3 regions of the Serratia sp. TSA_105.2 genome follow, and region 3 is predicted to be linked to each of the others. Evidence: predicted binding sites of a transcription regulator. Region 3 holds the regulator's gene; each other region holds the start of a gene.
What was found. The regulator PurR, encoded in region 3, represses purine synthesis genes. The targets are predictions, from matches to a motif close to CANGCAAACGTTTGCNTG.

Region 1: a site for PurR is predicted at 8,405-8,422, ahead of purL (phosphoribosylformylglycinamidine synthase). Genes of this name have one in related genera too.
Region 2: a site for PurR is predicted at 8,640-8,657, ahead of purT (formate-dependent phosphoribosylglycinamide formyltransferase). Genes of this name have one in related genera too.

The regions. Positions count from the first base shown of each region.
Region 1 covers NZ_JBQZFT010000008.1:64,616-74,375, forward strand. The annotation lists gene glrR (two-component system response regulator GlrR) at 1-1,223, opposite strand, end outside; gene qseG (two-component system QseEF-associated lipoprotein QseG) at 1,220-2,092, opposite strand; gene ACUTSC_RS20055 (sensor histidine kinase) at 2,096-3,532, opposite strand; gene purL (phosphoribosylformylglycinamidine synthase) at 4,420-8,313, opposite strand; gene mltF (membrane-bound lytic murein transglycosylase MltF) at 8,588-9,760, shown strand, end outside.
Region 2 covers NZ_JBQZFT010000012.1:55,015-64,774, reverse strand. The annotation lists gene ACUTSC_RS22665 (EAL domain-containing protein) at 1-1,505, opposite strand, end outside; gene sdaA (L-serine ammonia-lyase) at 1,773-3,137, opposite strand; gene ACUTSC_RS22655 (CoA pyrophosphatase) at 3,584-4,162, opposite strand; gene pabB (aminodeoxychorismate synthase component 1) at 4,159-5,532, opposite strand; gene ACUTSC_RS22645 (glycosyltransferase) at 6,054-7,055, shown strand; gene ACUTSC_RS22640 (YoaH family protein) at 7,126-7,371, shown strand; gene purT (formate-dependent phosphoribosylglycinamide formyltransferase) at 7,406-8,584, opposite strand; gene cspE (transcription antiterminator/RNA stability regulator CspE) at 8,831-9,040, shown strand; gene dbpA (ATP-dependent RNA helicase DbpA) at 9,188-9,760, shown strand, end outside.
Region 3 covers NZ_JBQZFT010000001.1:842,497-852,256, reverse strand. The annotation lists gene punC (purine nucleoside transporter PunC) at 1-1,203, opposite strand, end outside; gene punR (DNA-binding transcriptional activator PunR) at 1,327-2,271, shown strand; gene purR (HTH-type transcriptional repressor PurR) at 2,268-3,293, opposite strand; gene cydH (cytochrome bd-I oxidase subunit CydH) at 3,618-3,707, shown strand; gene sodB (superoxide dismutase [Fe]) at 3,769-4,347, opposite strand; gene ACUTSC_RS03805 (NlpC/P60 family protein) at 4,547-5,365, opposite strand; gene ACUTSC_RS03800 (Grx4 family monothiol glutaredoxin) at 5,782-6,129, shown strand; gene rnt (ribonuclease T) at 6,198-6,881, opposite strand; gene gloA (lactoylglutathione lyase) at 6,960-7,367, opposite strand; gene ACUTSC_RS03785 (alkene reductase) at 7,705-8,808, opposite strand; gene ACUTSC_RS03780 (TetR/AcrR family transcriptional regulator) at 8,899-9,519, opposite strand; gene eptA (phosphoethanolamine transferase EptA) at 9,623-9,760, opposite strand, start outside.

The DNA of each region.
Region 1 (9,760 bases), on a different contig from region 3:
AGCTTGCGCAGGTAGTGCAATTCAAACTGGTTGCGCGCTTCGGCGAAGGTCGGCAGCGCGGTGTTTTCCCCTTCCAGCGCCTGCTCCACCAGCGCTTCGCTGATCACCGGCGCCGAGGTCAGCGCCACGCACTGCTCGATGACGTTGACCAACTGACGCACGTTGCCCGGCCAGCTGGCGGTCATCAGCCGCTTCATGGCGTCGGTCGAGAAGCTGCGCACGAACGGCTTGTGCCGCTGAGCCGCCTCGCGCAACAGGTGGTTGGCCAGCAGCGGAATATCTTCGGCGCGTTCGTTGAGCGCCGGGATCTTCAGGTTCACCACGTTGAGGCGATAGTAGAGATCCTCGCGGAACTCGTTCTTCGCCATCGCCTTTTGCAGATCGCGGTGGGTGGCGGAGATGATGCGCACGTCAATGTCCAGATCGCGGTTGCTGCCCAGCGGCCGCACCTTGCGCTCCTGCAGCACGCGCAGCAACTTCACCTGCAGCGACAGCGGCATATCGCCGATCTCGTCGAGGAACAGCGTGCCGCCCGCTGCCGCCTGGAACAGCCCTTCGCGGCTGCTGACCGCGCCGGTAAAGGCGCCCTTGGCATGGCCGAACAGTTCGGACTCCAGCAGCTGCTCCGGCAGCGCGCCGCAGTTGATGGCGATGAATGCCTTGCCGGCGCGCGGGCTGGCCGCGTGAATAGCCTGCGCCACCACCTCTTTGCCGGTGCCGCTCTGGCCGTTGATTAAGACGCTGACGTCGGACTGCGCCACCATTTTCACCTGCTCCAGCAGGCGCAGCATCAGCGGGCTGCGGGTGACGATGTCTTCGCGCCAGGCCTCGTCGCCGGCCGGGGTGGCCGACAGCGCGAGCGCCTCGTCGATGGCCTTGTACAGCGCATCGCGATCCACCGGTTTGGTGAGGAAGCTGAACACCCCCTGCTGGGTAGCGGCCACCGCATCGGGAATCGAACCGTGCGCGGTGAGAATGATTACCGGCATGCCCGGCTGATGTTTTTGGATCTCGGCGAACAGCGCCATGCCGTCCATCTCGTCCATACGCAGATCGCTGATCACCAGATCGATCTGTTCGCGCGCCAGCAGGCGCAGCGCTTCCTGGCCGCTTTCGGCGGTGGTGACGTGAAAACCTTCGCTGGTCAGACGCATGCCCAGCAGCTTCAGCAGGCTGGGATCATCGTCAACCAAAAGTAGATTGGCCGGTTTGCGTGCGGTCATTGCGCGTGGGACTCCTTATTGGCAGGGGGCGGCGTATAGGTGTCTTCCGGTTCAACCGGCAGCGCGGTGCCCTTTTCCGGTTCGTCCTGCGGCTCAGCCCCTTTGGCGGCCGCGCCGCTTTTACCGGCGGCTTCGCCCTTTTGCGAGCCTGCCCCGTTGTCCGGGATTTCCCCTTGCAGCTGCTTGCGCGAAGAGAGCTGGCGCTCGATGTCGGTCAGATTTTCCAGCTTGCGCGAGGTGTCCTGCAGCTGCGATTGCAAACGCGCCTGGTTCTGGCGCAGCGAATCGATCTGGCTGTCGCTGCTCTCCTGCAGATGCTGATAGCGCGCTTTCTCATCGAACAGCGTGATCTGCAGCATCTGCTGCTGGCGCCACAGCTGCGTCAGCGGACGCAGTGAACCCGGGAATTCCATCCGGTAACTGTTGATTCTGTCGATGATCTGGCGGCGTTCGCCGGAGGTCGGCTGTGCGCTGCCCAGCAGGATGCTCTGTTTGAAAACGCCGGACCAGCTGTCGCCAGGCACCGTTTTCGCCAGCGCGCGCGCCTGGGTCGAGCCGATACGGTCGGCGCAGTCCATCGCGCGCAGCCAGTAGAGCGCGTTATCCACCGCGTCCTTGTCGTCCAACTGCCACAGGGTATCGCAAGCCGCGGTACGGTAATCGATCACCTTGGCATCCGGGATCGCCTCTTGCTGCTGAGGGTTCAGGCCGCCGCTGACGGCGCGATCGACGCAGCCTGCCAGCAACAGCGGCATAAAGAAGACGGCGCCCAACCAGCTGATCGGGCGTTTGCCGAGCGGCGCTCTGTGCGGGGCACGCGGTGAACGTTCGGTCTGTGCAAGACGAAGGCGTTTAGACCATGTGTACATTATTTATTCATTCTCGGCGGTTAACGGCAGTTCAATGCGGAAGCAGACGTCTGCACCGGCGACCGTCGCCAGTTGCAGCTCACCGCGCATGCGACGGATACAGTCCTGAGCGATGCTCAACCCCAGTCCGCTTCCTTTTACCGCCCCTTTTCGCTGGTGACTACCCTGGAAAAAAGGCTCGAAAATCATGGCTCTTTCAGCCTCGGGGATCGGCGTGCCGGTATTGGCGACGTCGATTTGCACCCGTTGTCCAACCTGACGGCTGCGGATCCAAATGTTACCGGATTCCTTGCCGTAGTGCACCGCATTGGAGTAGAGATTATCCAGCACGCGCATTAATAGCGTAGGCTCTGCCCAGCAGATTTCCGCCTCCAGCGTAATTTCGGTGGAAATCATCTTCGCCCGCGCCGGCAAACTGTGCGCGGCGACCACCAAATCGACCATTTCGCGCAGCTCGACGTTCTCGTGTTCCGCCGGGCCATCGGCCAGTTTGCGGTTGTAATCCAACAGCTGTTCGATCAGCTGCTGCAGATGACGGCTGCTGTTGTCGAGGATCGCCACCACCTCTTTCTGATCGGACGTCAGCGGCCCCGCTACCTCGTCGGCCAGCAGTTCGGTGCCTTCACGCATGCTGGCCAGCGGCGTTTTCAGCTCGTGCGAAATATGGCGCAGGAACTCGTGGCGCTGCGACTCCAGCCACGCCAGCCGCTCGCTCAGCCAGATGATGCGCTGCGCCAGCGAACGCAGCTCGCGCGGCCCTTTGAACGATGCGGTGCTGCCCAGCGCGCGCCCTTCCCCCAGACGGTTGATCATCCGCTCCACGGCCTTGACCGGCCCGATGATCATGCGGGTAAACAGCACCACCAGCAGCACGCTGACCAGGAACAGCAGCAGCGCCTGCCAGCCGAAGAACTGGCCCCGTTCGGCGATGGCCTGTTGCAGCTGCTGACCGCGCGAGAACACCACCGCGCGCGTGGCCTGCACCATTTCTGCATTGGAACGGGAGAACGACTCGAGCAAGGCGGAAGCCTCTTGGTCCGGCCCGCTGTTATGGCATTTGATCGCCGCCAGTTGGGTCAGCAACTGGCGTAGCGTTTGGTAGTAACGCTCGTCCGGCAGAATCGGCGCGTGGGCGTCCAGCATCTGCGAATACTGCTTGCGCTGGTTCTGATACAGTTTTTGCAGCGTAGGATCAACCAGCACGCAGTACTGACGATAGCTGCGCTCCATTTCCAACGCCACGCTGGTCATCGCCTCGCTGCGCCGCGCGTCCACCAGCGTGGTGCGGTTGATGTCCGCCGCCTGCGCGCTGAGGTGATCCAGACTCTGGTAGGCCTGATAGGCCAGCACCAACAGCGGCAGCAGCACCAACAGGAAGGCCAGCAGCACCAATTGTCGCAGCGAACGGGGGAATAAACGCCATCTTTTCAACGAAATCATCTCATTCTCTCAGCTCTGTCACGATGCTAACTGACTCGCCGGAAAGAGAAAAGCCCGGCAAGGGAGAATCCTGAATGCGTAAGGGAAAAGCTACGGGATCGGTGAACCGCGCCCATAGGCCTGGCCTGTCGACGGCATACGGCCCCGGTAAAATAAACCGGTGCGAAAACGTGAGTGTGGGGATAGCATCTGCGTTCGAGGGCATAGGCAACGAAACAGGGATAAGCGCAGCGTTGAGAAATGACATCGGGGCAAGAAACTTGCCCCAACGCAAGGAAAGTGTGGATGCCCTTGAACCTCGTCCCCAGGGTGATGTAGCGCAGCGGCTGGCATCGAACAGGACGAATAGCATCCGTAAGTATCCAGGATTGATGAACCCTTCATCACAGTAGGATACAGGCGGTGCCTCACTCCACGTGTCGCCCGATGCTTGATAAAGCCGCTTGCACGGTCTGTTATCGGTTTGGTTGGACGATAGGCACCATTTCTTTGGCATCATTCGGAGGCTTATGAGGCGATTTGCCGTCTAATTACGGCGCCGTCATAAAAAGGTGAATGAGCAGCCGCCGAGAATGATGCACGTTGCGTGCCAACTTTGCAATATAAATTGCAACTTGTTGATTTTATTTAAAAATAAAATTACACCAGCAAATTACCTCACCCATTACACACTGATGAGCGATGAAAAAAACGCCGTGCTGTCGCCAAATGCAGACAATTAAAGCCAAACCCGATTACCACCAATAAAATCAAACAGTTAAATGTCTCCATTTAGCGACAGAGAAAATAGCGCCTGTCGCAAAATGCAGACACTGCCGCCAATCGCCGAGCGCCGGCCATAAAAAAGGGCGCAATTGCTTGCGCCCTCTGTACGGTGGTGGCCGTTTTTAGCCCAGTTGCTTACGGGCGTTGCGGAACATGCGCATCCACGGGCTGTCCTCGCCCCACTCTTCCGGGTGCCAGGAGTTGCTGACCGTGCGGAACACGCGTTCCGGGTGCGGCATCATCACCGTGGCACGCCCGCTGGCGCTGGTCACGGCGGTAATGCCGTTCGGCGAACCGTTCGGGTTAGCCGGGTAAGCTTCCGTCACCTGACCGGCGTTGTTGACGAAACGCAGCGCCACCAAACCGTGGCTTTCCAGCGCCGCCAGATGCGCCGCATCGCGCACTTCGACATGCCCTTCACCGTGGGAAACGGCGATCGGCATACGCGAACCGGCCATGCCTTGCAGGAACAGCGACGGGCTGGCCGCCACTTCCACCAGGCTGAAGCGCGCCTCGAAACGATCCGACAGGTTGCGCACAAAGCGCGGCCAGTGTTCTGCGCCCGGGATCAGCTCGCGCAGGTTGGACATCATCTGACAACCGTTGCACACGCCCAGCGCCAGCGTCTGCGGACGGAGGAAGAATGCTTCGAACTCGTCGCGCACCCGCTCGTTGAACAGAATAGACTTCGCCCAACCTTCGCCGGCGCCCAGGACGTCGCCGTAAGAGAAACCGCCGCAGGCCACCAGCGTATGGAAGTCCTGCAGATCGCGGCGCCCCGCCAGCAGATCGCTCATGTGCACGTCCACCGCGTCAAAGCCGGCGCGATGGAACGCCGCCGCCATTTCAACGTGGGAGTTCACCCCCTGCTCGCGCAGCACCGCCACTTTCGGGCGAGCGCCCTTGGCGATGTACGGCGCGGCGATGTCTTCCTCCGGTGCAAAGGTCAACTTCACGTTCAGGCCGGGATCTTGTTCATCCTGCTTGGCCTGATGCTCCTGATCGGCGCACGCCGGGTTGTCGCGCAGGCGCTGCATCTGCCAGGTGGTTTCCGCCCACCAGGTGCGCAGCGTATTGCGGCTTTCGCTGTACAGCGCCTTGCCGTGTTGGGTGATGACGAAACGATCGCCGGCCTGCACGCTGCCGATGTGATGCACGTTGTCGGTCAGTCCGTGCTGAGCAAACGCCTGCTTCACGTCGTCGAGACGTTCGGCGCTCACCTGGATCACCGCGCCCAGCTCTTCGTTGAACAGCACCGCCAGCGCATCGTCGCCGAGGCCGTCGAGATTGACGTCCACGCCGCAGTGACCGGCGAAGGCCATCTCCGCCAGCGTCACCAGCAGGCCGCCGTCGGCGCGGTCGTGGTAAGCCAGCAGCGCTTGATCGGCCACCAGCTGCTGCATGGCGTTGAAGAAGCCCGCCAGCTGCGCAACGTTGCGCACGTCGGCCGGTTTGTCGCCCAGTTGGCGATAAACCTGCGCCAGCGCGGTGGCACCCAGCGCGTTATGGCCGTTGCCCAGGTCGATCAACAGCAGCGCGCTGTCGCCCTTATCGGTGCGCAGCTGCGGCGTCACGGTGTGGCGCACGTCCTCCACGCGGGCGAAGGCGGTGATGACCAGCGACAGCGGCGACGTCATTTCGCGCTGTTCGTTGCCTTCCTGCCAGCGGGTTTTCATCGACATGGAGTCTTTGCCCACCGGGATGGTGATGCCCAGCGCCGGGCACAGCTCTTCGCCCACCGCTTTCACCGCTTCGTACAGGCCGGCGTCTTCACCCGGGTGGCCGGCGGCGGCCATCCAGTTGGCGGACAGCTTCACGCGCTTCAGGCTGCCTATCTCGGTGGCGGCCAGGTTGGTCAGCGCTTCCCCGACCGCCAGGCGACCGGAAGCGGCGAAGTCCAGCAGCGCCACCGGCGCACGTTCGCCGAGCGACATCGCTTCGCCGTAGTAGCTGTCCAGGCTGGCGGTGGTGACCGCGCAGTCGGCAACCGGGATCTGCCACGGGCCGACCATCTGGTCACGCGCCACCATGCCGGTAACGGTGCGATCGCCGATGGTGATCAGGAAGGTTTTCTCCGCAACGGCCGGCAGATGCAGCACGCGTTTCACCGCGTCGGCCAGCGTGATGTTCTCACGCTGCACCGCCTCGCCATGCGCCTGCAGGCGGGTAACGTCGCGGGTCATTTTCGGCGTCTTGCCGAGCAGCACGTCCAGCGGCATGTCGATCGGCTGGTTGTCGAAGTGGCGGTCGTTCAGCGTCAGGTGCTGTTCTTCGGTCGCTTCGCCGATCACCGCATAAGGTGCGCGCTCGCGGCGGCAGATCTCGTCGAACTGCGCCATCTGCGCCGGGGCGATCGCCATCACGTAACGTTCCTGCGATTCGTTGCACCACACTTCCAGCGGGCTCATGCCCGGCTCGTCGTTGAGGATATCGCGCAGCTCGAAGCGGCCGCCGCGGCCGCCGTCGCTTACCAGCTCCGGCATGGCGTTGGACAGGCCGCCGGCGCCGACGTCATGGATAAACAGGATCGGGTTCTGGTCGCCCAACTGCCAACAGCGGTCGATCACTTCCTGACAGCGGCGCTCCATTTCCGGGTTGTCGCGCTGCACCGAAGCGAAGTCCAGATCGGCATCGGACTGGCCTGACGCCATCGACGAGGCCGCGCCGCCGCCCAGGCCGATATTCATCGCCGGGCCGCCCAGCACCACCAGCTTGGCGCCGACGGTGATTTCCCCTTTCTGCACGTGATCGGCGCGGATGTTGCCGATGCCGCCCGCCAGCATGATCGGTTTGTGGTAGCCGCGCAGCTCGACGCCGTTGTGGCTGTTGACGCGCTCTTCATAGGTACGGAAGTAGCCCAGCAGCGCAGGACGACCGAATTCGTTGTTGAACGCCGCGCCGCCCAGCGGGCCTTCGGTCATAATATCCAGCGCGGTGACGATACGTTCCGGCTTGCCGAAATCCTGCTCCCACGGCTGTTCAAAGCCGGGAATGCGCAGGTTGGACACCGAGAAGCCCACCAGGCCGGCCTTCGGCTTGGCGCCGCGGCCGGTAGCCCCCTCGTCGCGGATCTCACCGCCGGAGCCGGTCGCGGCGCCCGGCCACGGCGAGATCGCCGTCGGGTGGTTGTGGGTTTCCACCTTCATCAGGATGTGCGCTTCTTCCTGATGGTAATCGTACTTGCCGTTGTCCGGCGCAGCGAAGAAGCGGCCGACCTGCGAGCCTTCCATCACCGCGGCGTTGTCTTTATACGCCGACAGCACGTAGTCCGGCGTCTGCTCATAGGTGTTCTTGATCATTTTGAACAGCGATTTAGGCTGCTGTTCGCCGTCGATGATCCAATCGGCGTTGAAAATCTTGTGGCGGCAGTGCTCTGAGTTGGCCTGCGCGAACATATAAAGTTCGATATCCGTCGGGTTGCGCCCCAAATCGGTAAAGGCATTCAGCAGGTAGTCGATCTCGTCCTGCGCCAGCGCCAGGCCGAGCCGGACATTAGCCTGCTCCAGCGCAGTGCGCCCTGCGCCCAGCACGTCGATCGACTGATACGGCGCCGGCTGATGGTGCGCGAACAGCTGTTCGGCCTGTTGCAGCTCGCTGAAGACGGTTTCCATCATGCGATCGTGCAGCAGCGCGGCAAGCTGGCGCCACTGGGTTTCCGTCAGCTCGGGCGCATTGACGTAGAACGCCAGGCCGCGTTCCAACCGCAGCACCTGTTGCAAACCGCAGTTGTGGGCGATGTCGGTGGCTTTGGAAGACCAGGGAGAAATGGTGCCCGGACGCGGCGTAACCAGCAGCAACCGGCCTTCGGGAGCGTGTTCGGCGAGAGAAGGACCGTACTTGAGCAGCCGTTGAAGTTTGGCGTGTTCTTCGGCACTGAGCGGTGCGCTAACATCGGCAAAGTGGACGTACTCGGCGTAGATATCACTGACGGGCAGGTGAGCGTCCTGGCAGCGGGACAGCAGTTTGGTAATGCGAAAAGCCGATAAAGCGGGCGAACCACGCAGAATTTCCATAATCAAAGTTCTCTCGTCTTCGAAGCGACGGATAAGACGCTTCATTGGGCGCAACAGGGGAAAACGCGCGTCATTATAGAGAATCCTCGCCGCCGACGAAACCGTTTGCGTAGGGATTATTGATAAAAGCGTGCCGTACCGTCGAATTGTCATAACGTGTCAATAAAGTTGCACACTGGCGTTTTGTTGCGCAAAATGCCCCCGCACTGGTGATTTAACCATGAGAAAATTCGCGGTTATCGTCGCCGGCGTACCTGTGCCACCACTGGATAACTATTTGAAACGTCTTAAAATAAACTACATCCTCATCGGCGTTGTCACCCTGCTTCTGGCTCTCGCCCTGTGGCCCAATATCACCTGGCGCAGCGGCCAGGGCGGGCAACTCCAGGAGATCATTTCCCGCGGCGAGTTGCGTATCAGCACGCTGAACTCCCCGCTGACCTATTTCAACACCAAGCAAGGGCCGGGTGGGCTCGACTACGAACTGGCCAAGCGCTTCGCCAACTACCTCGGGGTGAAGCTGGTGGTGATCCCCCATCAGAACATCAATGACCTGTTCGACGATCTGGACGACGACGACGCCGACCTGCTGGCGGCGGGCCTTATCTACAATCAGGAGCGCCTCAGCCGCGCGCGCACCGGCCCCGCCTACTACTCCGTTTCCCAACAGCTGGTGTACCGGCTGGGCACCCCGCGGCCAAAAGGCTTCGCCGACATTAAAGGCAAGCTGGCGGTCGCCTCCGGTTCCGCGCACGTCAGCACGCTAAAGCAGCTCAAACAGGATAAATACCCGGATCTCGCCTGGGAGTCCTCCAGCGATCTCACCTCCAAAGAGCTGCTGGAGCGGGTGGCCGACGGCAAGCTGGACTACACCCTCGGCGATTCGGTCACCATCGCGCTGCTGCAGCGCATCCATCCGCAGCTGGCGGTGGCGTTCGACGTCACCGACGAAGAACCGGTCACCTGGTATCTGAAACGCGACGGCGACGACAGCCTGTACGCGGCGATGCTGGACTTCTACAGCCAGATGGTGGACGACGGCACCCTGGCGCGGCTCGAAGAGAAATACCTCGGCCACGTCGGCAGCTTCGACTATGTGGACACCAAAACCTTCCTGTCGGCCATCGACTCGGTGCTGCCCAACTTCCGCCCGCTGTTCGAGAAGCACGCCAACGAGATCGACTGGAAGCTGCTGGCGGCCATCGCCTATCAGGAATCGCACTGGAATCCGCAGGCCACCTCACCCACCGGCGTGCGCGGCCTGATGATGCTGACCCGCGCCACCGCCGACGGCCTGGGGGTCAACGACCGCCTCGATCCGGAAGAGAGCATTCAGGGCGGCGCGCTCTACCTGCAGCGGCTAATGGCCAAGGTGCCGGACAGCGTGCCGGAAGACGAGCGCATCTGGTTCTCGCTGGCGGCCTACAACATGGGCTGGGGCCACATGCTG
Region 2 (9,760 bases), on a different contig from region 3:
ATCGGCTTGGCGAAATAATACCCCTGCAGGGCATTGACCTCGCGTGCGCGCAGATAGTCGGCCTGTTCTTCCGTTTCCACCCCCTCTGCCACCAGTTTCAGCTTCAGCCGCTGCGCCAGCGTAATGATGGTGTCGGTCACCGTGGCGTTGACCGCGTCGGTGCCGATGGCGGCGGTAAACCCGCGATCGATCTTCAACACGTCCGGGCTGAGGTTTTTCAGGTAGCTCAGCGAGCTGTGGCCGGTGCCGAAATCGTCGATGGCCAGCATGATCCCCATGTCTTTCAGCGTGCGAATCTGGTCATACTGGATCGCCGACAGCGCGGTGCGTTCGGTCAGCTCAAGCATCAGAGAGGGCATCGGGTGCGCCGGCAGCCAAATCTGGCGGATATCGTCGATGATGTTGAGCGTTTTAAAATGCTCGGCGGCGACGTTAATGCTGATGTAGAACGACGGTCGTGGCGGGAACAGCTGCAGATTTTCCGTCACGGTGTTCATCAAATAGCGGGTGAGCGGAATGATGAGGTCATGCTGCTCGGCCAATGGAATAAACACGTCAGGCGAGATCCATCCTTGTCGCTTCTTTTTCCAACGCAGCAGCATCTCGACGCCGGCGCAGCGCCCGGTGTCGCTGTGGATGATCGGCTGGCAGTAGACGCGGAACTCGCGATGAGTGATGGCATGGCCGATGTGGTAAGACAGGCTCATGCGGTTGGCGGTGAGCAGATAGACCACATAGGCCGCCAACAGACTGATCAGCAGCGCCAGCGGAATATGGCGCGGCAGTGCGGAAAGTGCCAGCATGCCGATCTGCGGGCCGAACAGAGAAATCGAGAACGGATACAGCGCAGAGCCGGCGGTGTAGCGCAGATCGTTGGTCAGGGTGTCACGGCTCAGGATTTCGCGTCGGCCGTATTCCAGGCTGCTGTCGGCTACGTTCAGCACCACGCGCTGAACGTAAGGCTCCTGCGGCTCGAGTAAAAAGTTGGACAGCAGCTCGATATTGAATACGTGCAGCACGCCGCTGGTGTTATCGCGGGGGGATGGCGTCCACATCACCAGCGTGGGCAGGCCTTTGCTGACCGCCAGCGAGGGGCGCAGCGCCAGCCTGGCGTCGCTGTTGACGAAGGTGGGCATCACCGCGGCCAGCTGATAATGACGGGCGCCAAACAGGCTGGAGCAGTAAATAATGCCGTTTTTTACCAGCAACATGGCGCGCAACGCCTGATTTTGCGCGGCGCGAAAGCGCAGGGTCGATGAGACGTTCTCGCAGGGTTGGTCCAGCATGTCCATGCTGCGTTCCGCCTGCAGCTGCGCCGGCGTCAGCAACTGGTTGAGCTTGCCGACGGTTCGGGTGGCCAATGTCTGTTGGCTCAGCTCGATGCTTTTGACCTCTTGATAGTAACGGGTATACAGCGATACCAACAGAATAGCCGCGCCCACCGCTCCGGCCAGCAGCCAACGGTAGTAACGATATCGGGACGCGGCGAGGTGGGTCATCAACATCCGGTAAATCCTTGTTCGGTAATCCAGCTCCGAGTCACAGTCAGGCCATAGCTCCTTAAGTTGCGCTCGGCTAATTCTAGCCTGAGGTTATACAAGATTGATGGTAACTCAGTAAATTATTTCAGTTTGGTAAAACAGAAGGCCAATTTGCAGGTTAACCGTCGGATCGATGAGAAAAATGCAGGATATTTTCTGGTGACATTGTCACTAAAGAGGGGCAATGAATTGATTATCCATAAAAAACCCCGCCGGCGGCGGGGTTGTCTGTCAGTCGCATTGCACCTTGATTGCCAGGCCACCGCGTGACGTTTCCCGGTACTTGGCGTTCATGTCTTTGCCGGTTTCGTACATGGTCTCGATCACCTTATCCAGCGAAACGCGCGGTTCGCTGGTGCGGCGCAGCGCCATGCGGGCGGCGTTGATCGCCTTGACCGAGGCGATGGCGTTGCGCTCGATGCACGGCACCTGTACCTGGCCCGCGACCGGGTCGCAGGTCAGCCCCAGGTTGTGTTCCATGCCGATTTCCGCCGCCACGCATACCTGCTCAGGGCTGCCGCCCAGCAGTTCGGCCAGGCCGGCTGCCGCCATGGAGCAGGCCACGCCGACTTCGCCCTGACAGCCGACTTCGGCGCCGGAAATGGAAGCATTCATCTTGTACAACGCGCCGATGGCGCCTGCCGCCATAAAGTAACGGATGTAGATATCCGGGCTGGCGGACTCGATGAAGTGATCGTAGTAAGCCAGCACCGCAGGCACGATGCCGCAGGCGCCGTTGGTCGGTGCGGTGACCACGCGGCCGCCGGCGGCGTTCTCTTCGTTAACCGCCAGCGCGAACATGTTGACCCAGTCGATCACGTTCATCGGATCGTTGGACAGTTTATCCGACGCCACCAGCATGCGGCGCAACGCGGAGGCACGGCGCGGTACGCGCAGCGGCCCCGGGAGCACGCCTTCGGTGTTCAGACCGCGATCGATACAGGCGCGCATGGTTTGCCAGACGTTGCCGAAGTAGGTCTCGATCTCTTGCTTGCTGTGCAGCGCCAGTTCGTTCTGCATCACCATACCGGACAGCGACAACCCGGTCTCGCGGCAGTGATCGAGCATTTCGCGCGCGGAGTTGAACGGATAGGGCATTTGCAGCTCTTGCTCGGCGTCCTTACCGAAGTTCTCCTCGTCGACGATAAAACCGCCGCCGATAGAGTAATAGGTCTTGCTGTACACTTCTTTATCGCCGGCGAAGGCGTGGATCTGCATGCCGTTTTCGTGCAGCGGCAGGTTGTCGCTGCGGAAGACCATGCCGCCGTCGCGTGGGAAATCGACTTCATGCAGGCCGTTGGCCAGCATCAGGCGTTGACGTTGTTCTACATCGCGAATAAAACCCGGAATGCTATCGATATCGACGGTGTCCGGCATGTTGCCGGCCAGGCCGAGAATGATGGCGATATCGGTATGGTGACCTTTACCGGTCAATGAGAGTGAGCCGTAAACGTCTACGGCAACACGCGTGATAGAAGGCATCAGGCCTTTATTTACCAGATCGTCGACAAACTGTTTGCCGGCTTTCATCGGTCCAACCGTATGAGAGCTGGACGGGCCGATGCCGATCTTAAACATGTCGAAAACGCTAATCACGCTAAAACTCCTTAAAGAGACGTATTGTTATGGCTGCAGCGGTTAAAAACCGCGCAGGGAACAGCGATATTGTAAAAGGGCCGTGCGGGTTCGGCTGCCTTTTTCGCATGAAATTAAATAATCCGTGGTGTCGCTTTTTTTACTGATTACCCGGGGTGAACCCTTAAGCGGGGTATCCGCTTTCGCCCAAGTTCCATTAACGGTAATCGCGCCAGCCTTCCGTGCTGAACGCCGCCGGCTTAATCCCTGTTTCTACAGTGGTTTATCTCGGACGGTGGTATTTTACAGGTATTTCGTAAGGTTTAAGAGAGGGTTTACAGTTTTTTTAAAACCATTCAACCGGAACGGTAGTTGAAAAAGCGAACAAATGAAGTGATTTCGATCGCTTTACCTGCAGCGGACGCCGACGGCCATGCCAGATTGCGAGTCAGATCACGCAATACGGGTTAAATACTGACCTGCTGCGCCAGGCGGCGAATGATGGCGGCGGTCAGCCCCCAGATAAACTGGCTGTGATACCAGGAGAGGTAAATGCGGTGCGTATGGCCGGCGCGATGAATATCCAGCGGGTAGTAACGCGACAGGGTCAGCGCTTCCCGCAGGGGCATCTCGAACACGTCCGCCACTTCGCCCTCATTGGCGCGGAACTGCACGTCCGGCGGGATGAGGCCGACGATAGGGGTAACCTGAAATCCGGTGCTGCTGTCGAGCGGCGCCATTTGGCCGAGAACGGTCACCGCTTGCGGCGGTATCGCCACCTCTTCCTGTGCTTCTCGCAGCGCCGTGACGATCGCCGATCCGTCTTCGGCATCGGTTTTACCGCCGGGGAAGGCCACTTGACCGGCATGTTTGCGCAGCGAGTCGGCGCGGCGGGTCAACAGCAGCGTCGGCTCGGCTCGGCAGACGATTGGGATCAGCACCGCCGCCGGGCGCACATTGTGCGAGATCTGCGCCGCCTGCGGCAGCTGCAGTTGAAAACGGCTGATAAAGGCGTGCAGCGAGGCCGGCGAGTTTGATGGGATCACGACAGGGCATACTCCCCAAGCTGCGGCAAAATACGACCAACCTTGTCGAAGGTTTCCTGGTATTCCGCCTGCTCCTGGCTGTCCGCCACGATGCCGCCGCCGGCGGAGCAGTGGATGCGGCCGTTTTCGGTGACGAGCGTGCGGATGGTGATATTGGTGTCCATCGTGCCGCAGGCGCTCAGGTATCCGATGCTGCCGCAATAGGCATTGCGGCGCTGCGGCTCCAGCTCTTCGATGATTTCCATCGCTCGCACCTTGGGCGCGCCGGTGATCGACCCACCGGGGAAGCAGGCGCGCAGCAGTTCGGCCGCCGAGGTATACGCCGGCAGGGTCGCGGTGATGGTGCTCACCAGGTGATGCACGGCGGGAAACGGCTCCACGGCAAACAGTTCCGGCACCCGTACGCTGCCAGGTTGGGCGACGCGGCCGATATCGTTGCGCAGCAGATCGACGATCATCAGATTTTCAGCGCGGTCCTTGGGCGAATCGGCTAAACGGCGAGCCTGTGCGGCGTCTTGTTCTGCGTCCGCCAGCCGCGGCAGCGTGCCCTTGATCGGGCGGGTTTGGATACGCTGCTGCTCCAGCCAGAGGAAGCGCTCGGGAGAGACGCTCAGCACGCTGTTGTGCGGCAGCCGCAGGAAGGCCGAGAACGGCGCGCGGTTGCTGGCGCTCAATCGGCAAAACGCCTGCCATTCGTCCCCCTGGTAGTCGGCGGAGAATCGCTGTGCCAGATTAATCTGGTAACAGTCGCCGCTGCGCAGGTAGTGCTGAATACGTTGGAACTTCTCGCCGTATTGCCGCCGGCTCATATTGGCACGCCAGTCGCTCAGCAGCGTGAAAGGGCGTTCCGTCGGCGCGGTTTGGCTATTGAGCCAACGCCAGCGCTGTTCTACGTCGCCATAGCTGATCAGCGTCAGGGTCTGCAAATGGTGGTCGGCGATCGCTGCCCAGTCATAAATGCCGACCGCCATGTCCGGCAAAGCGAGGTCGGCTTCGGCCAACTGCGGCAAGGTTTCCACCCGGCGCCCGAGATCGTAGCCGAACAGCCCCAGGGCACCGCCCTGAAACGGCAGATCTGGGTTAAACGCCGGCTGCCAGCCTTGCGCCGACAATTGTTGCTGCAGCAGGGAGAACGGATCTTCCTGCGACTGAATAGTGACGCCGTCACTTTCGATTTTCGTGCTGGCACCCTGAGTGGTGAGCGTAACGCGCGGCTGCGCGACCAAGATGTCGAAGCGGTTATGCGAATGGTCGGCGAAGCCCGAATGCAGCAGCATCGCCCAGGGCTGCGCTGAAAGCGGGGCGAAGAGCGTCATCAGGGCATCGCGGCTGTAGGGCAAAGATTTTATGTTTGGGGCGGTTACGCTCATGAACGTCAATAAACCTGGCTGTGAGGACGGCGATATCTGGCAGCTAGTGTGCCATAGACGGTCACGTCATGCATGTTTTGCCATGCGCGACATGAAGCACAGTTCACATAAACGGCAGTTCAATAAACCTGAAATAAGGCATTTTTTGCGCCATTGATTATACTTCGATATGTTAAAAATTTAACGTCAAATGCACTGGAAACCTATTTATCGAGGGCGCAAGACCCGAGAGATATAAAAAAGATTCGTTGATTTCATAAATTTATTATTTCTGCTTGTTATTAGATGCGGGAGCGGCGTGGCGTTGCCTGATTTTAGCCAGCGTCGCCGCCCTTTGGAATTAATGGATTAATTACTCAGCGCTTTTCCGGCGCTGGTTTGAAAAAGAAAGCCAGGTTCGGCCCCATTGCCACTGCGGCAATTTAGAGGTTTCACGCCTATTTCAAGCGTGCGCCGAACCGAATGAGTCTTTTAGAAAAATAAAATTATTATTTTGTTACATTATCATTGAAGAGCTGCCTATGTCGTTAATGCTGAGCGTGATCGTCCCGATGCACAATGCGGGGGAGTTATTGGAGCCTTTCCTGGCTTCGCTGCTGGCCCAGCGCGAGCAACGGTTGGAGGTGATCATCGTCAACGATGGTTCCACCGACGGTTCGGGGGAGATAGCGCACCGTTACGCGGCGGTGCATCCGCATATTCGTGTGATCGATCAGGCTAACGCCGGCGTTTCTAACGCGCGTAATGCCGGGCTCGCCGTTGCCCGGGGCAAATACGTGGCGTTTCCCGATGCCGACGATTTGCTGGCGCCGGACATGTATTCCACGCTGTTGGAACAGGCGGAGCACCACCAATTAGACGTAATGCAATGCAATGGCGAGCGCTATTTCACCCGCCAAGACGAATTGCAGCCGATTTTTCCACAGGGTCGCTTACAGACCACCGACGTTATCACCGGCGTACAGTGGTTTGAACGTGCGCTGAAATCGCGAAAGTTTATTCACGTTGTATGGCTGGCAATATATCGCCTCGACTTTATTCGCCAGCATCGGCTTTATTTCGAGCCGGGATTACATCATCAGGATATTCCCTGGACGACGGAAGTCATGTTTAATGCCCAACGGGTCAAATATTTAAGTACGCCGCTGTACCGCCAACGGGTACACGACAAGTCGATCAGCAACCGTCGTCGCACCGGCAAGGCGAACGTGGATTATCAACGCCACTATATGAAAATCGTCGAAATGTTGGAGCGGCTCAACCGGCGCTATGCGGGCACTGTCGCCATTCGCCCGGCTTTCCATTGGCAAATCACCCGCGAAGCGCTGGGCATTTGCCACAGCATTCGTCGTGAGCCGGATCCGGCTGCCCAGAGTCAAATCACCGAAGAGTTCTATCAGCGAGGCATCGACAGAGCGATGTTCGCCAATGCGCGCGGCCTGAAACAGGGGTGGCACGTCATGCTGTGGCGGCATCGGCTGAAGCAGTGGCGCAGCGATAGCGGCTGCTCGCAACCGGTCTGAGGCACAAGACGTTGGGATCCGCCGCGTTAGCGCGTATACTCCTTCTCCCTTTTGCCGGAGAGAACGACACATGCATGCAGGTATGCCATTACTGAGTCACGCGGAGCAGCAGGAAGCGGCGGATCGTATCCATCAACTGATGGAGCAGGGCATGAGCAGCGGTGAAGCCATTGCTCGCGTTGCGCAGGAAATTCGCGAGAAGCATCAGGGCGCTCAGGTTGCGGTACTGTTCGATGAGGATGATGAAGACGAGCAGCATGAGGCCGCACCGGAGGCGTCGCGGGATGACGATGCTGAAGATGACGAAGACTATTGACGTTATCGGGGCCGCGTAAGCGGCCCCGTGAGTATCAGCCGTTGACCGCCACGGCGGCGGCGGCTTGTTTCGCTTGCTCCACCGCCTGTTCCGTCGTGCTCGCCGTCGCCAGCGCTACGCCCAGGCGACGCTGCCCGGCGATCTCCGGTTTGCCGAACAGGCGCAGCTGGTTGTGCCCGCGCAGCGCGTTTCCCAGGCCGCTGAAGCGCACATCGCTGCTGGTGAGCTGTGGCAGGATCACCGCCGAAGCGGAAGGGCCGAACTGACGGATGGCGCCGATCGGCAACCCGAGAAATGCGCGAACGTGCAGAGCGAACTCGGACAGATCCTGTGAGATCAACGTGACCATGCCGGTATCGTGCGGGCGCGGTGACACCTCGCTGAAGATCACTTCGTCGCCACAGACGAACAGCTCCACGCCGAACAGGCCGAAACCGCCCAGGGCTTTCACCACCTTCTCCGCGATAGTCTGAGCACGGCTCAACGCCGTCGCCGACATCAGTTGCGGCTGCCAGGATTCGCGATAGTCCCCATCCTCCTGACGATGGCCGATCGGCTCGCAGAAATGCACGCCGTCCACGGCGCTGATGGTCAGCAACGTAATTTCAAAATCAAACCTTACCAGCCCTTCGACGATCACCCGGCCGCCGCCGGCGCGTCCGCCCTGTTGCGCGTAATCCCAGGCGCTTTGCAGTTGCTCAGGCGAGCGGATCAGGCTCTGTCCTTTGCCGGAAGAACTCATCACCGGTTTGACGATGCACGGGTAGCCGATGTGCTCGACCGCCAGCCGGAAAGTTGCCTCGCTGTCGGCAAAGCGGTAGCTGGAGGTGGGCAGGTCAAGCTCTTCCGCCGCCAGACGGCGGATGCCTTCACGGTTCATGGTCAGGCGCGTGGCTTCGGCGCAGGGCACTACGCGGTGGCCCTGGCGTTCAAGTTCGACCAGCATGGCGGTAGCGATCGCTTCGATTTCGGGAACGATATAGTCCGGCCGCTCTTGTTCGATCACGGCTTTCAGCGCGTCACCGTCCAGCATATTGATGACGTGGCTGCGGTGCGCCACATGCATGGCGGGGGCGTCGGGGTAGCGATCGACGGCGATCACTTCCAGGCCGAGGCGCTGGCATTCAATGGCGACTTCTTTACCCAGCTCCCCGGAGCCGAGCAACATAACGCGGGTGGCGGAAGGGCGCAGGGCAGTTCCAATCGTTAACATAGTTTCGTACCTGGATCGGTGAAAGTAAGCGGATTGATGATCGGCGGGCAGTATATACGAAAACGATTGCGTGCACAGCCGCCGCGCCAAGTTTGTTGCTAACTTACTGTTTTTATAACAAGCAGAAATATTTGCCCTGTATGGGCGATTGTGCGTTAATAAGCGACGGCGAAAGAAGGCCTACATATAGCAAGGTTTTCGCGTCTCGTGCCGTCAAGGCAGGTTTATCAAGTAAAGGAAACACAAATGAGCAAGATCACTGGTCACGTAAAATGGTTCAACGAAAGCAAAGGCTTCGGCTTTATCACGCCTGCCGACGGTTCTAAAGACGTTTTCGTTCATTTTTCCGCTATCGTTAGCGATGGTTTCAAGACCCTGGCTGAAGGCCAGCAGGTTGAGTTCTCCATCCAGGACAGCCAACGTGGCCCTGCCGCAGCCAACGTCGTTGCTATTTAACGACTAAGCCGCCGAGAAACCCGCCGCCGGCGGGTTTTTTTATGCTCGCACCCCGTAACGCCGCCCATCTCTGTTATCATTTAGCGCTGATTCGGCGCCAACCTGCGGGCGCGCCGCCATTCCATTCGTCATATAAGAGTTATCGCCGTGAGCACAGTTTCTTTTTCTTCCCTGCCTCTGCCAGCCGAACAGTTGGCTAACCTCAACGAACTGGGGTACGCCAAAATGACGCCGGTGCAGGCCGCCGCGTTGCCCGCCATCCTGCAAGGGAGAGACGTGCGCGCCAAGGCGAAAACCGGCAGTGGTAAAACGGCGGCATTCGGCATTGGTCTGCTGAATAACATCGTCGTTGCTCAGGTCGCCACGCAGGCGCTGGTGCTCTGTCCCACCCGTGAGTTGGCCGATCAGGTGAGCAAAGAGCTGCGTCGCCTGGCGCGTTTCACGCAAAACATCAAAATCCTGACGCTGTGCGGCGGCCAACCGATGGGGCCACAGCTCGATTCGCTGGTGCACGCGCCACATATCGTGGTGGGGACGCCGGGACGCATTCAGGAGCATCTGCGCAAGAAAACGCTGCTGCTGGACGAGCTGAAGGTGCTGGTGCTGGATGAGGCCGATCGCATGCTGGACATGGGCTTCGCCGACGACATCGACGATGTGATCAGCTACACGCCGCCGCAGCGTCAGACGCTGCTGTTTTCCGCCACCTACCCGGCGGGC
Region 3 (9,760 bases):
TGAGTTAGCATGTTCCCGCTGCGCCTTTTGCTGCGCGTCAACTGCTTTTCCCCGCTGCAGGAAATACCCCAGCGCGGCCAGGATCACCGTCGATACCATTACCGTCACCGTCGCCAACAGCGGCTGGGCAATGAACGCCGACACCAGCATGCTCGCCACAAAGCACAGCCCCAGCTGCAGCGTATTTTGCAGCGCGGCGGCCTTGCCGCTGCTTTCCGGGAACGGCATCAGCGCATTAGCCACCATGATCGGATAGCCGGCGCCGTTGACCAGCGCCATCACGCAGAACGGGATCAGCAGCGTGGTGAGCGTCGGTGCGGTCAGGGTCGCCACCAGATACAGCGCCACCATGCTGACACCATAAGCTACCAGCAGCCACGGCAGCAGGGTTTTGCCATTGATGCGCTTCAGCGCGGCACGGCAGCCATAGCCCCCCAGCAGGAAAGCCAGCGTCTGCGGCACATAGCTCAGACCGATGTCGCTCGGGCCATAGCCCATATCACCGAGGATGAACGGCGAGCCGGTCAGCCAGGCGAAGAAGCCTGCCGAGCAGGCGGCGTACATGGCGACGTTGCCGCTGAACACCGGGGATTTCAACAGTCGCCAGAAGCTGACGCCGTTTTTTGGCGCCTCGGCGGTGGGCTGCGTTTTGGCACGCTCTTTGAGCATCAGCGTCGGCAGCAGCAACAGTACGGTGATGGCCAGCAGCACGGCGAAGATTGCACGCCAGCTGGCGTGGTTCAACAGCCAGGCGCCCAGCAGCGGCGCCAGCGCCGGAGACAGCGCGACCAGCGGCATGATGGTGGCGAATACGCGATTGGCCTGGCCTTCGCGATAGCGGTCGACCACCAGCGCTTGCCAGATGGCGGCGGCGGAACAGACGCCGACGGCCTGAATAAAGCGCAGGATCCAGAGCTGCACGGCGTTCTCTACCCACAGCATGCCCAGGCAGCCGAGGCCGAACAGCGTCAGGCCGATCAATAATACCGGTTTGCGGCCCAGACGGTCGGAGAGCGGCCCCCACAGCAGCTGCGCGAAGGCGAAGCCGGCCAGGAAGATGCTCAGGCTGGCGCTCACCGCGCCGGCGGAAATTTGCAGTTCCTCCCGCATGGCGCCGAAGGCGGGGAGGTACATATCGGTCGCCAGATAACCCAGCATGCTCAGGCCGGCGAGGTAGAACATAAAGCCAAAGGAATTTCGCATGGTATTTCTCGTTAATATTTTAGTGTCGCAGGTTTTTAGCGCCGGCCAGTGTATCCGGCTGGATCTCTGCTTGTGAAACGGTAATATTTGCAAAGTGCTGTTAAAAAAATTGAAGGCAAAGCGATGTGGTCTGAATATTCTCTTGAAGTGGTCGACGCAGTGGCGCGTACCGGCAGTTTCAGCGCGGCGGCGCAGGAGCTGCACCGGGTGCCGTCGGCGGTGAGCTATACCGTACGGCAGCTGGAGCAATGGCTGGCGGTGCCGCTGTTTGAGCGGCGCCACCGCGACGTGGAGTTGACGCCGGCCGGCGCGCTGTTTATCAAGGATGCGCGAGTTGTTATCAAAAAAATGCTCGACACCCGCCGCCACTGTCAGCAGGTGGCCAACGGATGGCGCGGCCAGCTGAATATCGCGGTCGACATCATCGTCAAACCGCAGCGCAGCCGTCAGCTGGTGTTGGATTTCTACCGTCATTTCCCCGACGTCGAATTGATGCTGCAACCCGAGGTGTTCAACGGCGTGTGGGATGCCTTGGTGGACGGCAGGGCGGATATGGCGATCGGCGCCACCCGTGCGGTGCCGGTCGGCGGCGGTTTCGCCTTCCGCGACATGGGTTATATGAACTGGCTGTGCGTGGTCAGCCCGCAACATCCGCTGGCGCAGTTGACGGGGCCGCTGAATGACGATCAGCTGCGGCCGTACCCTTCGCTTTGCCTGGAGGACACCTCGCGCAATCTGCCCAAGCGCGTCACCTGGACGCTGGATAACCAGCGGCGGCTGGTGGTGCCGGACTGGACTTCGGCGCTCGACTGTTTGTGCGCCGGGCTGTGCGTCGGCATGATGCCGGCGCATCGGGCGCTGCCGCGGGTGCAGCGCGGTGAGTTGAAGGCGTTGCAGCTGCAGCAGCCGTTTCCTGCCAGCCCTTGCTGCCTGACCTGGCAGCAGGATAAACCGTCACCGGCGATGAGCTGGCTGCTGGCGTATCTGGGCGATGGGGAAACGCTGAATCAGGAGTGGCTGAGCGAGGTGGAACCGGAAGCCGCGCAGGCTTCCGGCGCGGGGGATTAGCGGCGGTAGTCGATGAACGGGCCGTCGGCGACCGAGCGGCGTTCGATCAGCTTCGGATGCACTTCGATCACCTGCGACTCTTCGCGTTTGCTGATAATGCGATCCAGCAGCATGGTGAAGGCCATTTCGCCCAGACGCTCTTTCGGCTGGTGAATGGTAGTCAGCGCCGGGGTGAAGTAGCGGGCGTTGCGCACGTTGTCATAGCCGATCACAGAAATATCCTGTGGCACCCGCAGCCCCAGCTCGTCGGCCGCGCAGATGGCGCCCATCGCCATGATGTCGCCGCCGCAGAATACCGCGGTCGGCCGCTGTTTTTGCGACAGGATTTGGTGCATCGCCTTGTAGCCGGACTCCGGCTCAAAGTCACCCTGGACGATCCACTCTTCGCGGATGTCGATATGCGCTTCCTGCAGCGCCTTCATAAAGCCCTGATGACGGCCGCCGCCGGTGTTGCGCGACAGCTGGCCCGGAATGGCGCCGATATCGCGGTGGCCGCGCTCGATCAGGTAACGGCCGGCCAGATAGCCGCCTTCGAACGCGTTATCGATGATGGTATCGGTGAAGTCGCCGCGCGCAGCGCCCCAGTCCATCACCACCATCGGGATATTACGGTAGTCTTCCAGCATGCCCAGCAGCTGATCGGGGTACTCGGAGCACATGACCAGCAGGCCGTCGACGCGTTTTTGCGCCAGCATCGCCAGATAGGCGCGCTGCTTATCCAGATTATTGTGTGAGTTGCACAGGATCAGGGTGTAGCCCTTGCTGTAGCAGCTGTTTTCCACCGCCTCGATCACTTCGGCAAAGTAGGGCGCTTCGCTCGAGGTGGCCAGCAGGCCGATCGACTTGGTGTGATTGACTTTCAGGCTGCGCGCCACGGCGCTCGGCGAGTAGTGCAGTTCTTTGATGGCGGCCCACACGGCCGCTTTGGTCTCTTCGGCGACGAAACGAGTCTTATTGATGACGTGGGAAACGGTGGTGGTGGAAACGCCCGCGCGTTTGGCCACATCTTTAATCGTTGCCATGTAAGGAATGACTCCTGAACTCACATGTTTACAGCATGTAAGTGTGATGTTAATCGTTTGCCTACGTAGATCCTTCTCCAGAGAAGCGAAAACTGAGTTTTTAGTGTGTTGAAGTCTTCAGCGCTTAATCAGGAGGGGCATGGATGCCGGTACGCAGTTGTGAACTGCGAATTTTGTCGCATATTGAACAAAAGTGGAAGAGGTAATCGAGATTATAAACCGGGAAATGATAACAAGATTTTGTCGGCGAACTGTGGGAAAATGATTTGACGTACTAATTGTGCGCCTTTTATCCTTAGGAAAGCCCATTTTAAAGGAGTTGTCATGGATACCGAATTGAAGATGTCGCTGTTCACCACCGTCTGCGCGTTAGCGGTCATTATCGCTTTCAGCTTCGTTGCCGCGTTGAACTGATTTACCCCCGGTTATAAAAAAGGCGCAGCCTGGCTGCGCCTCATCACCTCAGAACCTGCGCTTACGCCAGGTTTTCCGCGGCGAAGGTCCAGTTGACCAACGCCCAGAAGTTTTCCAGGTATTTTGGACGCGCATTGCGGTAATCGATGTAATACGCGTGTTCCCACACGTCAACGGTCAGCAGCGGTTTGTCTTCACCGGTCAGCGGGGTGGCCGCGTTGGAGGTGTTGACGATCGCCAGCGCGCCGTCTGGTTTTTTCACCAGCCAGGTCCAGCCGGCGCCGAAGTTTTTCACTGCGGCATCGGTGAACTGCTCTTTGAACGCAGCGAAGGAGCCGAAGGATTTGACGATCGCCGCCGCCAGTTCGCCCTGCGGTTCACCGCCGCCCTGTGGCGACAGGCAGTGCCAGTAGAAGGTGTGGTTCCACACCTGCGCGGCATTGTTGAAGACGCCGCCGTTAGAGGTCTTGATGATCTCTTCGAGCGATTTGCCCTCGAACTCGCTGCCTTTCACCAGGTTGTTCAGGTTAACCACGTAGGTATTGTGGTGTTTGCCGTAGTGGTATTCCAGGGTCTCAGCGGAGATGTGCGGCTCGAGCGCGTTTTTCTCATACGGTAATGCAGGTAATTCAAACGACATTGCTTCCTCCTTTACAGCGCCATTCGCTTTCCGCCGGGGCGAGAGTCATATGGGCCGTTTTTTATTGTGGTCTTTCAATCTTAACAATTTTCATCATAAAAAACAGGAAGAAAAGCGAGAAATGCGCGTGGGGTGGTGCGATGGGCGAGAGCTTGAGCAGGCGGTTGCGACCGGGACCGCAACCGCGCAGAGCAGGGAATTAACGGATAGTTTTCGGCGTTACTACGCGGCGTGCGCCGATGTAGTGGTTCTGCCAATAGTCGTTGTCGAGCTGGCTGATGCGGATCTCTTCGCCGGTGCGCGGCGACTGGATGAATTTGCCGTTGCCGAGGTAGACGCCAACATGGTCCGCCACGCCGCGGTTGTTGATGCGGAAGAACACCAGATCGCCGCTTTCCAGCTCGCTTTTCTTGATCGGCGCCGCGTCGCGCAGGTGATACATTTCGTTGGCGGTGCGCGGCATTTTGATTTTCACCACGTCTTTATAGGCGTAATAGATAAGGCCGCTGCAGTCGAAGCCGGTGCGCGGCGAACTGCCGCCCCAGCGGTAAGGTTTGCCCATCTGCCCCATCAGCTTGGCCATCGCGGTCTGCTTGGCATGCTGGTAGCGTTTTTTGTGCGCCGGGCTGAGTTTTAACGGTTTTTCGTCACGCGCCAGTTTGGCGGTGGCCATACCGGCTTCGCGGTGGCGACCATAGCCTTTTTTATAGCCCTTTTTCGGCGGGGTGACTTTAATCTTGGCGGTTTTCTGCGCTTTGGCCTTGGGTTTGGCGCTGGCGATCTTTTTCGCGCTTTTCTCGCTTTTCGTCTTGGCGGCCCTGGTTTTTTTCGCAGGGGCCGTCACTTTGGCTTTTTTAGCGGCTTTGTCCGCTTTCTTTTTTCTGCGGTCATCGGGCCGCGCTTCATTAGCATGGCTTTTACGCTGCTCGGCGGCAACACGCGCCTGTGGCGCAGCGTGCGCCAAATTGAAGAAGAGCTGCGTAAACAGCAGCGCAAAGAGCGTAAGAATTAAACGCATGTCGACGTCACCAACCTTGGCCCCGAAGCGGATATCGAAAGAGTTACAGTATTCCCGAATTTCGCCATATAAAACAGCGAAGAACTCATAAATAATAATCCATATTGTGAGAAAACGTTAATGACATTTTTTTTGGTTCAAAATCAGTCCGTTGGTGTATAAAAAAGCACCGCCGGGTGGCTGTGGATATAATTAATCCCCGCCGTCATCGCCAAGCAATATATTAGTGAAATGGTCGGATTAAAAATGTTATTCTCAACGTATGTTTTGACCGGAATGACGTGGCCGGTGAAACGCGATCGGTAGCGGGCGAATATCCTTGCAAAAGATGGCGTTTTCTTGCGACTGTTCCAGCCGCTACAATAGCCCGCGTGATGCATGTTGTAGCCATGAAATGTGGCTTGAGGAAGCAATAAATGACGACGACACTTGAAAAAATTCAGCATCAGATCGCTGAAAACCCGATTCTGCTGTACATGAAAGGTTCGCCAAAGCTGCCGAGCTGCGGCTTCTCCGCACAGGCTGTGCAAGCGCTGTCCGCCTGCGGCGAACGTTTCGCCTACGTGGACATTCTGCAAAACCCGGACATTCGCGCCGAGCTGCCAAAATACGCCAACTGGCCGACGTTCCCGCAGCTGTGGGTAGACGGTGAGCTGGTCGGCGGTTGCGATATCATCATCGAGATGTATCAGCGCGGCGAACTGCAGCAGCTGATCAAAGAAACGGCAGAAAAGTATAAAGCGCAGGAAGACCAGCAGTCTTAATCGGCAGGCTTGCGGTTATCGCGTAACGGGCGGCGCCAGTGCAAACTGGGCCGCCTTTTTTGTTGGGCTTACTCGGCGAGATCGCCGACCGGCAGCGGCCAGCCGCCGAGACGTTTCCAGCGGTTAACCAGCTCGCAAAACAGCAGGGCAGTTTGCTCGGTGTCGTACAGCGCAGAGTGCGCCTGGCTGCTGTCGAACGGCATACCGGCGGCGATACAGGCTTTCGCCAACACCGTTTGGCCCAGTACCAGGCCGCTGAGCGCAGCGGTGTCGAAGGTGGCGAACGGATGGAACGGGTTGCGCTTCAGGCCGGCGCGTTCTGCTGCGGCCATCAGGAAGCTGTGATCGAAGTTGGCGTTGTGCGCCACGATAATGGCCCGGTTGCAACCGCGATCCTTGAGCCCTTTGCGCACCGCTTTGAAAATGGCGTGCAGCGCGTCATATTCGCTGACCGCGCCGCGCAGCGGATTGTGCGGATCGATGCCGTTAAACGCCAGCGCTTCCGGCTGCAGGTTGGCGCCCTCGAAAGGCTCCACGTGGAAGTGCAGGGTCTCGTCCCGCTGCAGCCAGCCATCTTCATCCATTTTCAGCGTGACGGCGGCGATCTCCAGCAACGCATCGGTATTGGCGTTGAAGCCGGCGGTTTCAACATCTATTACTACGGGATAAAACCCACGAAAACGACCACTCAGGGCGTTAAGATCACTTTTTTCGGCCATCAGTTTCTTATCTTCATCGAATGCAGCGCGCATTATGGCAAATTTTGCGCCCGGTTGCAGGCGCTATCGCGCGGAGAATCAGCAGGGCGCAGCGCGCCCTGAAGGGGAGGCTTAGTGGCCGAGGCCCTGACCGGCGTGTTTGTTTTCGATCAGCTCGATTTTGTAGCCGTCCGGATCTTCGACGAAGGCGATGACCGTGGTGCCGCCTTTCACCGGGCCGGCTTCGCGGGTGACCTTGCCGCCTGCGCGGCGGATGCTGTCGCAGGTGGCGGCAACGTCGTCCACGCCCAGCGCCAGGTGGCCGAAGGCGGTGCCCATGTCGTAGCTGTCGGTGCCCCAGTTATAGGTCAGTTCGATAACCGCGCCTTCGCTCTCTTCCGTATAGCCGACGAAAGCCAGCGAATATTTGTACTCTGGGTTTTCGCTGGTGCGCAGCAGGCGCATGCCTAATACCTTGGTGTAGAAGTCGATGGCGCGTTGCAGGTCACCGACGCGGATCATGGTATGGAGTAAGCGCATAATTCCTCTGAATTGACAGTGCCGTGGCAGACGGCGGGTGGATTGAAGCACAAGCGAGTATAGCCTTGTCCCGCAAGGGAATTCAACGTAACGAATGAGTGACAATGTCACTTATGGGGCTCGCGACGGTGATGTCTAAATATTGATCGAGCGTACCGATCGATACAGAGTAATTGATCTGCACAATCAATTATCTATTTCGACGGCAAGCGTGTAAAAATTGAACGGCAGTAGAGCACAACACCAGGGAACACCGGCCCGCCCCGTGCGGGCTTTTTTGCGTGCGGCGCATAAAAAAACGGCCATGCGGTTGTGTGGCCGTTGGGGTCAGGACAGGTTACTTCGCCAGAAACGGATAGTCGGTATAGCCTTCGGCGCCGCCGCCGTAGAAGCTTTCCGGCTTAGGCTCGTTCAGCGGCGCATGCTGGCGGAAGCGCTCGACCAGATCCGGGTTGGCGATGTAGCTGCGGCCGAAGGCCACCGCGTCGATGAAGCCTTTTTCGATCAACGCTTCGGCTTTTTCGGCGGTGTAGGCGCCGGCGCCGACGATCACCCCTTTAAAGTGGGCGCGCACCGAGTCGCGGAAGGCGTCGGAATACGGTTTGCCGCCGGCCCAGTCCGGTTCGGAGATGTGCAGGTAGGCGATGTTGCGCTTATTCAGCTCTTCCACCAGATACAGCGCCGCGTCTTCCTGATCTTCACCGTTGTCCAGCCCATTGAACGGCCCCAGCGGTGAGATACGAATACCGATGTGCTCGGAACCCCATTCGGCGACCGCCGCGTCGACCACTTCCAGCGTCAGGCGAGTGCGATTCTCGATGCTGCCGCCGTATTGATCGGTACGTTGGTTGGAAGCGGGTGACATGAACTGGTGCAGCAGATAGCCGTGGGCCGCATGCAGTTCGATGAAGTCGAAGCCGGCTTCCCGCGCGTTGGCGGTCGCCTGGCGGAAATCGTTGACGATGCCCGGGATCTCGCTGGTTTCCAGCGCACGCGGCGTGGAGGTCGGTACGCGCACCCAGGCGCCGGTTTCATCACGCACGGTGGTGCGGGTTTCGGCGTTGATTGCCGAAGGCGCGACCGGCGCTTGCCCGCCCGGCTGCAGGCTGGCGTGGGAGATGCGGCCTACGTGCCACAGCTGTACGGCGATATGGCCGTTTTTATCATGCACTGCCTGCGTGATGTTTTTCCATGCGGCGATCTGCTCCGGGGTATGCAACCCCGGTGCGCCGGCGTAGCCTTTCGCCTGGAAGGAAACCTGGGTCGCTTCGGTCACGATCAGGCCGGCGCCGGCGCGCTGTGCGTAATATTCCGCCATCAGCGGCGTAGGAATGTCGCCCGGCTCGATGCTGCGCAGACGCGTCAGTGGAGCCATAAACACGCGGTTGGGCAGGGTGATGGCGCCAACCTTCAGCGGAGAGAGCAATTTTTCAGTCTTCATAGTGCATCCTGTATTTAATAGACCGGTCGTCTAGTAATGGGCGATAAAAAACCACGAACTGCATTTTTCAATAAAAAGAAATTGTTACCGTTACGGTTGCGGCGGGCGCAGCAGCAACTCGATGCTTTCCAGCGCGCTGGTCAACGGCGCCAGCGAGTGGCGGATCTTGGCGCGCAGCGAAGCGCCGAGCCACAGTGAGTACAGCGTCTCTGCGGTCGCTGCCGGGCTCATGGCCACCGACAGCGAGCCCTCGGCGATACCGCGCTCGATGGCCTCCTGCAGGTGGCCGATCACGCGAGCGGTGCCCGTTTCCAGCGCATGGCGCATCGGTTCAGACAGATCGCTCACCTCGGCGGAAAGCTTCACCGCCAGGCAGGCGTTGTGGCATTCGCTGCGGCAGTGGTAGCTGATGGCCTGAGCGTAATAGCCGAGCAGCTGGTGGCGGGCATCGCCGCGTCTGTCGGCAAACAGCGCCTGCATTTCTGCATCATAATGGGCGAAATAGCGTTGCAGCATCGCTTCGCCGAAGGCTTCCTTCGAGCGAAAATAGTGGTAGAACGAGCCTTTCGGCACGCCCGCAGTGGCCAGCAGTTCGCTCAGCCCCATGCCGGTAAAGCCCAGGCGCAGGCTGAGGGTTTCGCCGGTGGCGAGCAGATGTTCACGTGTGTCCACGTTGCAATGCGTTGATTTGGTCATCATGGTGCCGAGCATAATAGACCGATTGGTCTAGGTCAATGGGAATAAAAAAACCGGCGCACAAAACGCCGGTGGTCTGCAAACTATTGTGCCCCAGCGGCACGCGGAAGTTAAGCGCTTACGCCGCGTTGCGGCAACGCTGCAGGATATCCAGCTGGGATTGATATTCGCGGCTCTGCACGTTCAGCATACCCAGCAGGGTATGGAACAGGTTGTCCTGCGACACGTCGTCCTTTTCTGCCAGCGCGTTCAGGCA